3 regions of the Sphingobium sp. JAI105 genome follow, and region 3 is predicted to be linked to each of the others. Evidence: riboswitches for the same ligand, from Rfam matches in the RefSeq annotation. Region 3 holds a riboswitch; each other region holds the start of a gene.
The links. A riboswitch is a leader RNA that binds a small molecule or an ion and turns the genes downstream of it on or off. The one in region 3 is predicted to bind cobalamin.

Region 1 (4,300 bases), on a different contig from region 3:
TGCCGGCATCGTGATCTTCGGCGCCATTCGCGACGCCGCGGCGATCCGGGCGGGCAGCTTTCCGGTCTTTGCCGCTGGCATCACGCACCGTGGGCCTTACAAGGACGGCCCCGGCGAAGTGAATGTGCCGATTGCCATTGACGGCATGGTGATCCAGCCGGGCGACCTGATCCTTGGCGACGACGATGGCCTTATTGCCGTCACCATCGACGAAGCGGAGGCTGTGTGCGCCAAAGCAGCGGCAAAGCATGCTGCCGAAACCGAGCAGATGGCCAAGATCCGCCGGGGCGAAAATCCGCGCGCCTGGGTTGAAGAAACGCTCAAGCGTTTGGGTTGCGAAGGGATTTGATAGCCTGATCCCTGCCCGTCCGCTACAGCAGTCGAAGTTTCAGAGGGATTGCGATGGCGACGGACTTCAAGGATCGACCGGCACTGGAAGGCGTAGCCGCCCTTGAACGAGGGCTGCTGCTGCTGACAAGCTTCAAACAGGGCGACGGCGTTCTTGGTCTTGCCGAGCTTGCCGAGCGCACTGGCTTGGTCAAAAGCACCATCATGCGCCTGGCCGTCTCGCTGGAACGCTATAATCTCCTGATCAGGATGCCCGACGGCCAGTATCAGTTGGGCAGCGAGGTGGCTCGGCTCAACTCGATCTTCAGGGAGGGCAACGATCTTGAAAAGCATGTCCAGCCGATTCTCGCCAAACTCGCCTTCGAAACCGAGGAAACAGCGACATTCTATGTGCGTCAGGGAGATGTGCGGCTTTGCCTGTTTCGGGTAAATTCTCCAAGCAATCTGCGGCTCGACGTCCAGCCAGGCACACAGCGGCCGCTCGATGGATCGGCATCCGCGCAGTTGCTGCTTTTGTTCGAGAACTGGCCGGAGGTTAAACCCGCACTACCGCCCCTGCCCATCTATACCTCTGGCGTTACGACGCCGCACGTTGCCTCGCTTTCGGTGCCGGTGATCGGCCATGGCGACCGGCTCGTAGGTGCGCTCAGTATCGCAGGGCCCGAAGTACGCCTGTCTGGGTCGCAAAAAAGACTGGCACTGCCTCTGCTACACGCGGGCCTCAACCTGTGCCGTTCCCTTGGGGGCAATGCCGAGGCGATCTATCGGGTGCCAATCGCGCTGGCGACATAGTCCAGAAGATCGGGCCGCTGTCATTCCATTGATCGGACTGATCACGTTAAGCTGGGCAGCCGCGCCACGATGGTCGGGGCGTGAGGGCCATCTTGCTGACTCCATTGATTCACAGGTTTGGCGACGGCTTCGGTGGAGCCGCCCGACTGCCGCCGAGGGCTGAACGCACAGCCGCCTGCGCTATATAAAGAAATCTTTATATAACTCTTGACAATTATGCTTGAATGGCGTCAAACGATCCTGTCAAGGTTCCCCACCTCAGGCATGACGGTGGGGCTAAGACGGGAAGCCGGTGGTGCCTTTTCGAGGCAGAGTCCGGCGCTGCCCCCGCAACTGTAAGCGGCGAGCGGCGGTTCCATTTCGCGTCACTGGGTTTTTGCAAGAAACCCGGGAAGGCCGGAACCACCGCGATGACCCGTAAGCCAGGAGACCTGCCTTCGGCGCCATAACTTTCCTCGGACGGGGGTTCCTCCGATGGATCGCGCTTGAAGCGTTGCCCGTGCCGTAAAGCACTTTCCGGGTAATTCATGCCTTGCGCGTTCTTCTTTGGCCCTTCCGCCCGGCAAATGCAGGTGATCGGTCAATGCTTCCAATCCTGTTCCGCTTCATTCGCTACCGACGAATGCGTCCGCGCGCCGTGCCATCAGGCTGACCCCTGACGGAAGCGGCGCGCCGCCAATCTCCCATCATTCAGCCCGCTAAAGACGGACGGCGTTCGCGCCGGACCGAAGGAGCCTTTGCATGCCCGTGACTTGCGCCAATCCTGCCCTTTCCCGCCACGACCACAGCACGCCGACCATCGCCACCGACAAGCAGCCATCAGGGCATCGGACCATGACAGGCGAGGATCTTACCTTTTCCATCACGCGCCTTCGCTTTGACGACGATTATCGCCCGTCGGATACCACGCGTATCACGACCAACTTCGCCAATCTGGCCAGAGGGAAGAACCGGCAGGAGAATCTGCGTGGCGTGCTGAAGATGATCGACAACCGTTTCAACGACCTAGCCGATTGGGATAATCCCGATGGGGATCGCTACGGCATGGAACTGGATATCATTTCCGTCGCGATGAGCCTTGCCGCTGCCAACGGCCTCACGGCGTTTCCCATCATCGAAATCCTGAACACCAGCATCATCGATCGCAAGACGGACAATCGCATTGCCGGCATCGTCGGAAACAACTTCTCATCCTACCTGCGCGACTATGATTTCAGCGTGCTGCTGGCGGCGCACAACCGGGACCGCGTCGGTTTCGACACGCCGGACGGCTTTGGTGATCTGCACGGCCGTCTGTTCCGCCATTTCGTGCAGTCCAATACGTACAAGGCCAATTTTTCCAAGCCTCCCGTCATCTGCCTGAGCGTATCCAGCAGCAAGACCTACCATCGCACGGAAAACCATCACCCCATTCTGGGCTTCGAATACCGGCAAAGTGAATTCTCGCCGACCGACGAATATTTCGCGAAGATGGGTCTTAAGGTCCGCTTTTTCATGCCACGGGGCAGCCGCTCGCCCATGGCCTTCTATTTCGCCGGGGATCTGCTCGGCGACTACAGCAACCTGGAACTGATCGGCACCATCAGCACGATGGAATCCTTTCAGAAGATCTACCGGCCCGAAATCTACAACGCCAATCGCACAGCGGGAACGCGCTTCCGGCCCAGCCTGACGCATCAGGACTTTTCGTCCACGCGCATTGACTACGACCGCGAGGAACGAAGCCGCCTGGGCATCGAGCAGGGCCGGTTCGCAGAAGAGAATTTCATCAAACCTTACGGCCAACTTCTCTCGCAATGGTCCGCCACACAAGCACCCAAGAACATGATCTGACCCAATAGAAGAAAAGGCCCTCCATCATGAATAGAATATTGCCCACATCGACCGCCGGCAGTCTGCCCAAGCCATCATGGCTTGCGGAGCCTGAGAAGCTTTGGTCACCCTGGAAGCTGAAGGGTGATGAATTGGCCGTCGCCAAGCAGGATGCCCTGCGCCTGGCCCTGGACGACCAGCGGCAGGCGGGGATCGACATCTTCGGCGATGGCGAACAGACCCGCCAGCATTTCGTCACGACCTTCATCGAGCATCTGAGCGGCGTCGATTTTGAAAAGCGCGAGACCGTCAGGATTCGCAATCGCTACGATGCCAGCGTGCCCACGGTCGTGGGCGCGGTCGCACGACCGAAGCCCGTTTTCGTCGACGATGCGACATATCTGCGCGCCCAGACCAGCCAGCCGATCAAGTGGACGCTGCCCGGCCCGATGACGATGATCGATACATTGTACGATGCCCATTATCGCAGCCGCGAGAAGCTGGCCTGGGAGTTCGCGACGCTCCTCAATCAGGAGGCAAAGGCGTTGGAAGCGGCGGGTGTCGATGTGATCCAGTTCGACGAACCAGCCTTTAACGTGTTCTTTGAAGAGGCGAACGACTGGGGAATCGCTACTCTGGAACGCGCGACCGAGGGGCTGACATGCGAAACGGCGGTCCACATCTGCTACGGCTACGGCATCAAGGCGAATACGGACTGGAAGAAGACGCTGGGATCGGAATGGCGGCAGTATGAGGAGACCTTCCCCAACCTGCAAAAGTCCAAGATCGACATCATCTCGCTGGAATGCCACCGCTCCCGCGTTCCGCTGGACCTGATCGAACTGATCCGGGGCAAGAAGGTGATGGTCGGCGCCATCGACGTGGCGAGCGATGCCATCGAGACCCCGGAGGAGGTGGCCGATACGCTGCGCAAGGCTCTCCAGTTCGTCGATGCCGACAAGCTCTATCCGTCGACCAATTGCGGGATGGCACCGCTGTCCCGGCAGGTGGCGCGCGGCAAGTTGAACGCCCTGGGCGCGGGCGCCGACATCGTCCGCCGGGAACTTGAGGGCTAATGCTCCGCTAGTCGACCGCACGCGCTTCGCATGGGGGTGCGGACGAGACGGGTCATGCGATGACCGCAATTCGCAAAATTCGCTGATTTGCAGAAATCCGTCCGCACCCCTTCGCCTTTTCAGCCATTTTCGAAAAGCCGCGCACGGCCGATAACGCCCCCATGGCGCAGGATGGAGCGCCCCGACCCGATCCTGATGTCGATACCCTGATGGAAGACCCAGCGCCGATGAACGATGCCTATCGCAAACCGCTGCCCGGCACCGCAGTCGAC
Region 2 (4,300 bases), 2.3 Mb from region 3:
GTGGTCGCGCCGCCAAACTGGCTATGATCGTCATGCCGCACACCGCCCGTGACCGACAGGCCCGTAAAGGGCTTGACGATCGCCAGCGCATAGACGCTGTCGATATTGATCTTCGCCGACGACGTGCTGCCAAACCCGAAGAAATCATAGTCGGGCCGCTCATGCTCGTAGCCGAATACCAGCTTGGCCTGATCGACCGGGGCATAGACGCCTTCATATTCAAAGCGCAGGTTGGTGCCGGAATAGCCATAATCCGGGTCGGTGCCGCGCACGAAATAATAGTCGCGGTCGTTGCGCAGATAGGTGACGGCTGCGCGGTTCGTCAGCTTGCCATCCAGCAAAGCCAGGTTGAGGCCCGCATAGCCCACATATTGGTCCAGCTTGCTCACATCGCTGCTGTCGGCCGGTGCGCCAAAGAAGCTGTCATAGTCGAGATCCGCATGGATATAATAACCACGCAGGTCGAGGCTCAGCGCATCGCTGAACGCCAGTTTGAGCCGCGCGTTGGTGGCGATATTTTCATAGCCATCCTTTTCCGTACCGCCCGCGGCAGATGAAATGCCATCCGTGCGGAAATAGGCCGCGCCCACGCCGCCCGACGCGATGCCGCTGGAGCCGGACACGTCCGCCTTGGCATTGACCGTATCGCTATAACCATAATCGACCGAGGCGTTCGCGCCGAAGCCGTCCACCGGCACGCCGGTCATGATGTTGACCACGCCGCCGATCGCCTGGCTGCCATAGACGACCGAGTTGGAGCCGCGCAGCACTTCGATCCGCTTGATATTGCCGGTCAGCAAATGGCCGAAATCATACCCATCGCCGATGCCGCTGGGGTCATTGACCTTCACCCCGTCGATCAGCACCAGAGTCTGCGTCGTTTCCGCGCCGCGCAGCGATACGCCGGTCACTCCGCCGGTGGACCCGTTACGGTTGAAACGAACGCCGGGCGTCGTCGCCAGCAGATCGACCACATCGATAGCCTGCCGGGTCTGGATGGTCTGCGCGTCGATGACGGTGATCGCCTGCCCCACTTCGTCGCGCGACTGTTCGATGCCCGATGCGGTGACGATGATGTCGTCGTCCTGCGCCAGAGCGGGCGTTGCCGCCAGCAGCGCAATGAGAGAAATCCCTGTTTTTACCATGATATATGCCCTGAGCGTCCCATGCGACTTCAAGGCCAGGGCGTCCGCGCACGCGGTCGCGCCATGATGCGGGATGACGCCAGCCCCCGCCGCACGGCACGATGCGGCCCCGGCCGCACAGCGTCGCTCGACGGAAAACCACCGTGCCATGACCAATCCCCTGGATCAGGGCAAGAGCGACCAGACGCCGGCAGGTCTCCTGGCTCACGGGTCAGGGCAATGATGCACGAACCTTCCCAGACATTGGCGTCCAGTGGCCGGGTCTTGCGACCCTTATGCATCATGCTCACCGCTTACAGTTGCAGGGACAGCTGCGGAATAGGGCGCTTCCACGCCCGCACCGCATTCCCATTTTCAGCCCCTTGCGGGACACCGGCGCGATCTAGCTGCAAGAAAGGCGAGCCCCCCTCACGCGACGCGCTCTAGGGCAAAGGCGCGGTATTGCCAAGCGGCTGATTCGCTACGTCAGCGGGGCGTTGCCCCGGTGCAACATCGCGTCGCGTCGCGCCAGCACGACCAGCGGCAGTCCCGCCGCCGCCGCGCGCTCCGCCGCCAGCCTTGTGGGGGCAGAAATCGTCACCAAAAGCGGGCATTGGCTCAGCACCGCTTTCTCCACCAGTTCATAGGAACAGCGTGACGACAGCAGCGCAAAGCCCTCATCCCAGCCCGCGCCCGCGCGCTTCATCGCGCCGATCAGCTTGTCGAACGCATTGTGCCGCCCGACATCCTCCCGCGCCAGACGGATCGCCCCGTCCGCGCCGACCCAGGCGGCGGCATGGGCCGCGCCTGTCGCGGCATTGAGCGGTTGATGCGCCGCCAGCCCATCAAGCGCGCGAAAGATCGCCGCCCGGTCGGCGCGCGATCGCGTCGTCACTGGCGGCAGGGGCCGAATCGCCTGTTCCAGATTTTCGATCCCGCACAGGCCGCACGATGAATCGGACGCGCGGTGCCGTACCCGGTCCAGCAGCAAATCGGTCCGCGATGGCGGCAGCGTCGCGCGCGCCACTATGCCCTGATCGGTATCATGGGTATCGACGTCGAAGGGCGCATCGTCCGGCCCGATCAACCGTTCCGCCAGCGCAAAACCCAGCACCAGATCGGTCAGATCAGTGGGCGTCGCCATCAGCACCGCATAGCCGATGCCGTTGAATTCGATCGCGACCGGCACTTCGTCGGCCAGCACCCGTTCGACCGCTTCGCCCTGCCCATCGCGGGCCAGGCGGGTGAAGGTCAGCGCGTCGCCGCCCTGCTTCAAGCGCTGATCCGGCGCACGGCCTGCGCCGCGATCGGCGACAGGGCGTCGGGCTGCTCCGCCGCCAGCGCCACGATCCGCGCGCGCATATGCGGGTCCCAGAAGCTGGCGATATGGCTGGCGGTGGACGCAACCGCCTCCGCATCGCCCTGCGCCGCCAGATTGCGCGCAATCTGGTTGGCCATGTAGATCAGCCGGTCGGCGGTGGACATGACGTCATTTTCGTCGCTCATCGGGCCGATCCTATTCCGCCGCTTCCAACGGCGCAATGCGGCGGCTCATCCTGGCCTGATCGGCATAGTCGAGTTGCCAGTCGCTGGGGCCGTTGGATGGCATCACCTGCACCGCCGTCACCTTATATTCCGGGCAGTTGGTCGCCCAGTCGCTATAGTCAGTGGTGATGACATTGGCCTGGGTTTCGGGGTGGTGGAAGGTCGTATAGACGACCCCCGGCGCAACCCGCTCGGTCACCTGCGCGCGCAGCGTGGTTTCTCCCGCCCGGCTTTTCAGGGCAACCCAGTCACCTTCCTTGATCCCACGATTTTCCGCATCGGACGGATGGATTTCCAGCCGGTCCTCCGGGTGCCAGGCGGTGTTCGCCGTCCGTCGCGTCTGCGCGCCGACATTATAGTGGGACAGGATGCGCCCGGTCGTCAGCAGCAGAGGGAAGCGCGGGCCGGTCTTTTCGTCCGTCGGCACATAGTCGGTGACGACGAACTTGCCCTTCCCCCGCACGAAACCGTCGATATGCATGGTCGGCGTACCGTCGGGCGCAGCATCATTGGCGGGCCATTGCAGCGATCCTTCCGCCTCCAGCCGGTCATAATGGACGCCCGCAAAGGTCGGGGTGAGCGCGGCGATCTCATCCATGATCTGCGCGGGGTGATCATAGGTCCACTGCAGGCCCATGGCGTTGGCCACCAATTGCACGATTTCCCAGTCTGCATAGCCATTGAGCGGGGCCATCACCTTGCGCACCCGCTGGATGCGGCGTTCGGCGTTGGTGAAGGTGCCGTCCTTTTCCAGGAAGGTCGATCCGGGCAGAAAGACATGGGCGTAATTGGCGGTTTCGTTGAGGAACAGGTCCTGCACCACGACGCACTCCATCGCTGCAAGCCCCGCCGCGACATGATGGGTGTTGGGGTCGGACTGGAGAATATCCTCGCCCTGCACGAACAGCCCCTTGAACGTCCCGTCGGTCGCGGCATCCAGCATGTTGGGAATGCGCAGCCCCGGCTCGGCGTCCAGGCTGACGCCCCATGTGCGTTCGAACAATTGCCGCGTCGCCGTGTCGGACACATGGCGATAGCCGGAAAATTCATGCGGGAAGCTGCCCATGTCGCAGGCGCCCTGCACATTATTCTGCCCCCGCAGCGGGTTCACGCCCACGCCTTCGCGCCCGACATTGCCGGTCGCCATAGCGAGGTTGGCGATGGCCATCACGGTCGAGCTGCCTTGGCTATGCTCCGTCACGCCCAGGCCATAATAGATCGCGCCATTGCCGCCGGTGGCATAAATGCGCGCGGCAGCGCGCACCTCGTCCGCCTTCACGCCGGTCAGCGGTTCGATCGCTTCGGGCGATCGGGCGGCTTGCGAGACGAAATCGGCCCAGTCGGCAAATTCGTCCCAGTCGCACCGTTCGCGGATGAAGGCTTCGTCATAGAGCTTCTCCGTGACGATGACATGCGCCATCGCGGTCAGCATCGCGACATTGGTGCCGGGGCGCAGGGGCAGATGATGATCCGCCTCGATATGGGGGGATTTGACCAGATCGGTGCGGCGCGGGTCCATGACGATCAGCTTGGCCCCCTGCCGCAAGCGCCGTTTCATCCGGCTGGCGAACACGGGGTGGCCGTCGGTCGGGTTCGCGCCGATGACCAGAATGACCTCCGACTGCATCACG
Region 3 (4,300 bases):
CCGCGTTGAACAGGTCGGATACGCCCCCCGAGACTGTGATGCCGTGAGGCAAGCGCATGTGCGCGCCCACGTCGATGGTGGTCAGCGGCTCCTCGTAGATGAAGGCATCCTCCAGATTCCCAGTGCCACGAAACTGGCCCAGATAGTTCCGGCCCGTATGCTTGACCTCACCGAATGTCGTCAGCGCCCCGCTGAGGAAATGGAGGTTAAGGCGTGCATTTGCGGTGAAACCCGGATGCTGTAGCGTTCGCAACTTGCCCGCAACGCGGTCGCCGACGGGGATGCCCGGATAGAGGAAGTAGGTGCCCTTGTCGTAATACCCGTCTTGCACTGTGGCGGCGAGTTGAAGATCGGCGCGGTTGCCCCATTTCAGGCTTGCCTCGAACTCCCCACCCTTCGTGATCGTCGTGCCCGAGTTGACGTATTTGCCGCCGACAGGCGTCAGGAACAGGGTGATCTCATCTTCTGTCTTGCGGTTGAAGTAGGTGGCACGGAAGCTACCCGTAAGGTCGCCGGCGATCGTGCCATTCCAGCCAAGGCCCGCATCCCAGTTGCGACCATGCTCGCGCAGCAGCGGCGCGACATTGCCGACGCTATCGGCGCCGGCCTGGATGTAGACGCCATCGCCATAGATTTCGTAGAAATTGGGATAGCGGTTGTAGGTGCCGTAGCTGGCGAACAGCAACCAGTCCGAACCCACCTTTTTCTTGGCGCTGACGCTCCATGTCGGCTTCCAGCCATAGTTGCCGGATGAAGGGCCAAAGATGTTATCCTGACTTCCCAGTACCGGCCCGGTCAGCTTCTCGATCCGGAAGATCGGGGCCACCTGAAGGTCGCCCAGCGTGCGGAAGGTTAGCGTGTCCTGGACCTGGATGTTGGTGAGCTGACGCTTGTAGTTTTGATAAAAGTCGCCGCGCCGCAGGCCGGTCACCAAATTGATGAGGTTATTCGCGTCGTAGCGCATTTCCTCCCAATTATGCTGGACGTGCAGTTCGAGGAGCTGCGCCACATCCCAATCGGAGCCGAGCGTGTAGCTGGCGTCGGCCGTGATGCCATAGCGGGTGGTACGATAGAGCGCCGTGCGACTGCCCACGCCAAAGGGTGTCGCGAGGTCGTAATTATTGAAGCGCTTGCGCTGATCCATCAAGTTCAGGTTCAGCGCGAGTTCGAGGTTGCCGAAGCGCTCCTGCCAATTCAGCGCGCCCTCATGCTGATACTGCTTCTGTTGTCGGCGCTTGTTGTAGGGCACGCCGAGGCCGGCGAGAGACCCTTCGGTAAGGTTCACGGCCGGGAAGGTGTATGCGGGCAGATCGACGAGACTGTAACCGACCGGCTCATACACCAGCGTCGGCATGTAGCGGTTGAGATAGGTGAACGAATATTTGGCGGTGATGTTTTCGTTCCGCCATTTTACCAACACGTTGTCCCGCTGGAAGCTGTTGTTCTGCCGTCGCCGCGAGGTCGGAAACTGGCAGAGCGGGTTGATTTCACGGATGCCCTGATAAACCAGATAGGTGCTGCACGGCGTATTGGGCTGACCGTCGCCGCTCCACTCCGCATCGCCAAACTCGATGCCGTCCAGCTCGCGGGCCGCGATCAGGGGATATTTGAAATCGCCCTTGCTGCGCTCCATGTCGAGGCCGAGCAGCAGGCCGCCGCCCAGCAGTGGGAAGTTCAGATTGCCGGAAAACTGGCGACCGCCGAAGGAACGGGCGCCGGCTGACACCGTGCCGCTGAGGTCGGTCGGCATCTTGGTGACGATGTTGATTGCGCCGCCGAGCGGAGCGCCGGAGAACCGCGCCGGCGTCACGCCGCGATAAACCTCGACGCGCTCGACGTTGGAGATCGGGATGGTCGAGATGTCCGCTGCCGTCTCACTGGAGAGATTGAACGGCACGCCGTCGATGTAAATGTTGACCTGGCTCGGGGCGCTGCCCCGGATGCTGGTGGTCGTATATCCGCCCGTGCCGCCGACACGGCGTACATAGACGCCGGGAATCTGGTCAAGCAGATCTGGCAGGGCCTTGTGCTCGCCGCGCGTATCGTCGGGATAAACAACCGACACGACACCCGGCGAAAGAATATCCTGCAACTCCTGGCGGCTGTTTGCCGTGACGACGATTTCCTGCTGGGTTTTGGGCGCGCTGGCGCTGCTTTCACCCGGAGGGGCTGAATCATTTTCGGCTGCCCATGCCGGGCTGCTCCCGGCACACAGCGCAACGATGAGCGCAAGCTGCGAAATTGGCGATAGTCTCAATGTCTTCCCCCCGGCGTCACGACGTCGGGCAGGGGCGTGCCGTTACGAACGGTCGGCGCGCACGAGCGGGCGGACGCGAAAAGCGCCCGTCACACGAACCGATGCGGCCCCTGCCGCTACGTTCGTCGCTCAGACGGAAGAACCGTGCCCTGACCATCCCCTGGACCAAAGCAAGAGCGACCAAACGCCGGCAGGTCTCCTGGCTTGCGGGTCATCGCTTGATGCACGGCCTTCCCAAGCTCTCGCTCAGTGGCTTGAGGCCGAAGCCCCATATGCATCGCACTCGCCGCTCACAGTTGCAGGGACAGCCTCGGATTCGGGTGGAGACCCACCTTCACCGTGTTCCCATTTTAATCCCCTCTCGGGGAACCGACGCGATCATGCGACACCTCTAACGAGGCGCCACAGGTGGACCATATTCCAGGTGGTGGACTTTATCAACTTAGGAGCAGCCGTCTCAAAAATGCTGCTTTCCGAGACGATGCGGCTCACTTGCCCGGAAAACCGCACCTCACGCATTCGTTGTTTGAAAACCCATCTCGAAATCTATGTCCGAAAAACGGGCCATAGCCGTCATCCCGCTCCCCGTGTGATTTCGGACATTTTGTTTGGGCGTCTAAGTGTTCGTAACCGCGCGGTGCGTTTTTTCATCCAGATCATGGTTCCCGTGACCGATAGACTCGTGATCAGCAGACCGGCGCAGGCGACCGCAAATTTGTAGGGAAGCCCGCCGATGGCCGCCAGGTGGAGGGCTTCCAGCCAGGCGTGAAGGGCGCCACCCTTAGCTTCTTGACGTGGGAGAGCCGACTTGAGCAGTCCGCCGGTCTTCGCGCTAAAGATCACCAGTGAATCGCCATAGTTAGCGCGGGCGACGCTAGCGCTGCTTGTGAAACGGAACAGATAGACGCCGATCTGCGGGTAATAGTTGATTGACGCAGGCCCACCCTCGTCAATCGCAATGCCCGACCTTCGCGCTACAGTGCGGGCAAGAGACTGGCCTTGTCGCGCTGCCGCTCTGAGGTCGACGCCTGGCCCGCCCGTGCCATCTACGGGCGGCACGATCCCTTCAGCGATCGGCAGATAGCCGATTTGCCGCATGATAGGATCATAGACCTGCGGCAGGTGAACGAAACGCCCGACCAGGCAAAGACGAGCAGCATTGGCCATAGCCAAAGCCCGCCCGCGCGGTGCAGGTCGAAAGTTCGTTTGTAGGAACTTTGCCGCCAGCGCAGTTTCCACGACGATCGCCAGCGATGCAGCCAGCGTCTCCCATTATGGCGCGGTGTCGACCGGACCGGCAGCGTCAGATAAAAACCCACGAAACAATCAAGGGTCCAGATCATTGCGGCGATGCCGAGCGTCAGACGACCCCAGTCATCCATCGTCAAAGAATCATGCAGATGGTGAACGAAGGGCAGCAGATTGATCGCGCCCTGTCCGATATCACCCCAACGCCGCCGCCCAGTCACCGCACCATCATACGGATTGACGAAAATTTCGTCCCAGCTTTCGGCATAAGGGACGGTCATACCGGTTTGTGACTCCAGACGCTGTATGTTGAAGCGCAGGCTGCGATCAGGATCGGCCCGCAGCGGCATCTGGGTGATTAGCCCATCGGGATAGCGGGCCAGCACCCGGTCGCGCAAATCAAAGGGGTCTAGCGGAACCGCGCCCGGCACCGGCGGCGCGGCCCGAAAGACCTGCGGCAGAAGCAACGGCTCAAGCTCGTCTGTGAACGCGAGCATCGCGCCGGTCAGGCCTGAGATCGCCAGAAATACGGCAATCGTCAGCCCGGCCCAGCGATGTACCAAGACCCAGAGCTGACGCGACAGTCGCACGCTATCGTCCCCGAATCCTAGAAGCGTGACCGGACGAACATCCGCCATACCCTTGGTGCGCCGGGCCACACCTCGAACTCGCTATAGGCATAGTCATAGAAGCGTTCATTGGTCAGATTATCGATATTGCCGCCAATTTCGATATGCGGCGTTAGCGCATAGCTGATCGTTGCGTCGGCACGCCAATAGCTCGGCAACGTAAAGA

Region 1: linked by a shared signal. The riboswitch ahead of IWY39_RS21745 (DUF1852 domain-containing protein) and the one ahead of IWY39_RS01990 (TonB-dependent receptor domain-containing protein) in region 3 are both predicted to bind cobalamin.
Region 2: linked by a shared signal. The riboswitch ahead of IWY39_RS13350 (TonB-dependent receptor plug domain-containing protein) and the one ahead of IWY39_RS01990 (TonB-dependent receptor domain-containing protein) in region 3 are both predicted to bind cobalamin.

Annotation. Positions count from the first base shown of each region.
Region 1 is NZ_JADOUC010000002.1:939,126-943,425, reverse strand. It holds gene IWY39_RS21755 (RraA family protein) at 1-349, shown strand, start outside; gene IWY39_RS21750 (IclR family transcriptional regulator) at 403-1,140, shown strand; cobalamin riboswitch at 1,370-1,594, shown strand; gene IWY39_RS21745 (DUF1852 domain-containing protein) at 1,975-2,973, shown strand; gene IWY39_RS21740 (methionine synthase) at 3,000-4,028, shown strand; gene acnD (Fe/S-dependent 2-methylisocitrate dehydratase AcnD) at 4,190-4,300, shown strand, end outside.
Region 2 is NZ_JADOUC010000001.1:2,772,986-2,777,285, reverse strand. It holds gene IWY39_RS13350 (TonB-dependent receptor plug domain-containing protein) at 1-1,145, opposite strand, end outside; cobalamin riboswitch at 1,318-1,537, opposite strand; gene fdhD (formate dehydrogenase accessory sulfurtransferase FdhD) at 1,606-2,400, opposite strand; gene IWY39_RS13340 (formate dehydrogenase subunit delta) at 2,397-2,630, opposite strand; gene fdhF (formate dehydrogenase subunit alpha) at 2,641-4,300, opposite strand, start outside.
Region 3 is NZ_JADOUC010000001.1:453,672-457,971, forward strand. It holds gene IWY39_RS01990 (TonB-dependent receptor domain-containing protein) at 1-2,257, opposite strand, end outside; cobalamin riboswitch at 2,430-2,646, opposite strand; gene IWY39_RS24275 (PepSY-associated TM helix domain-containing protein) at 2,831-3,355, opposite strand; gene IWY39_RS24280 (PepSY-associated TM helix domain-containing protein) at 3,304-4,143, opposite strand; gene IWY39_RS02005 (TonB-dependent siderophore receptor) at 4,113-4,300, opposite strand, start outside.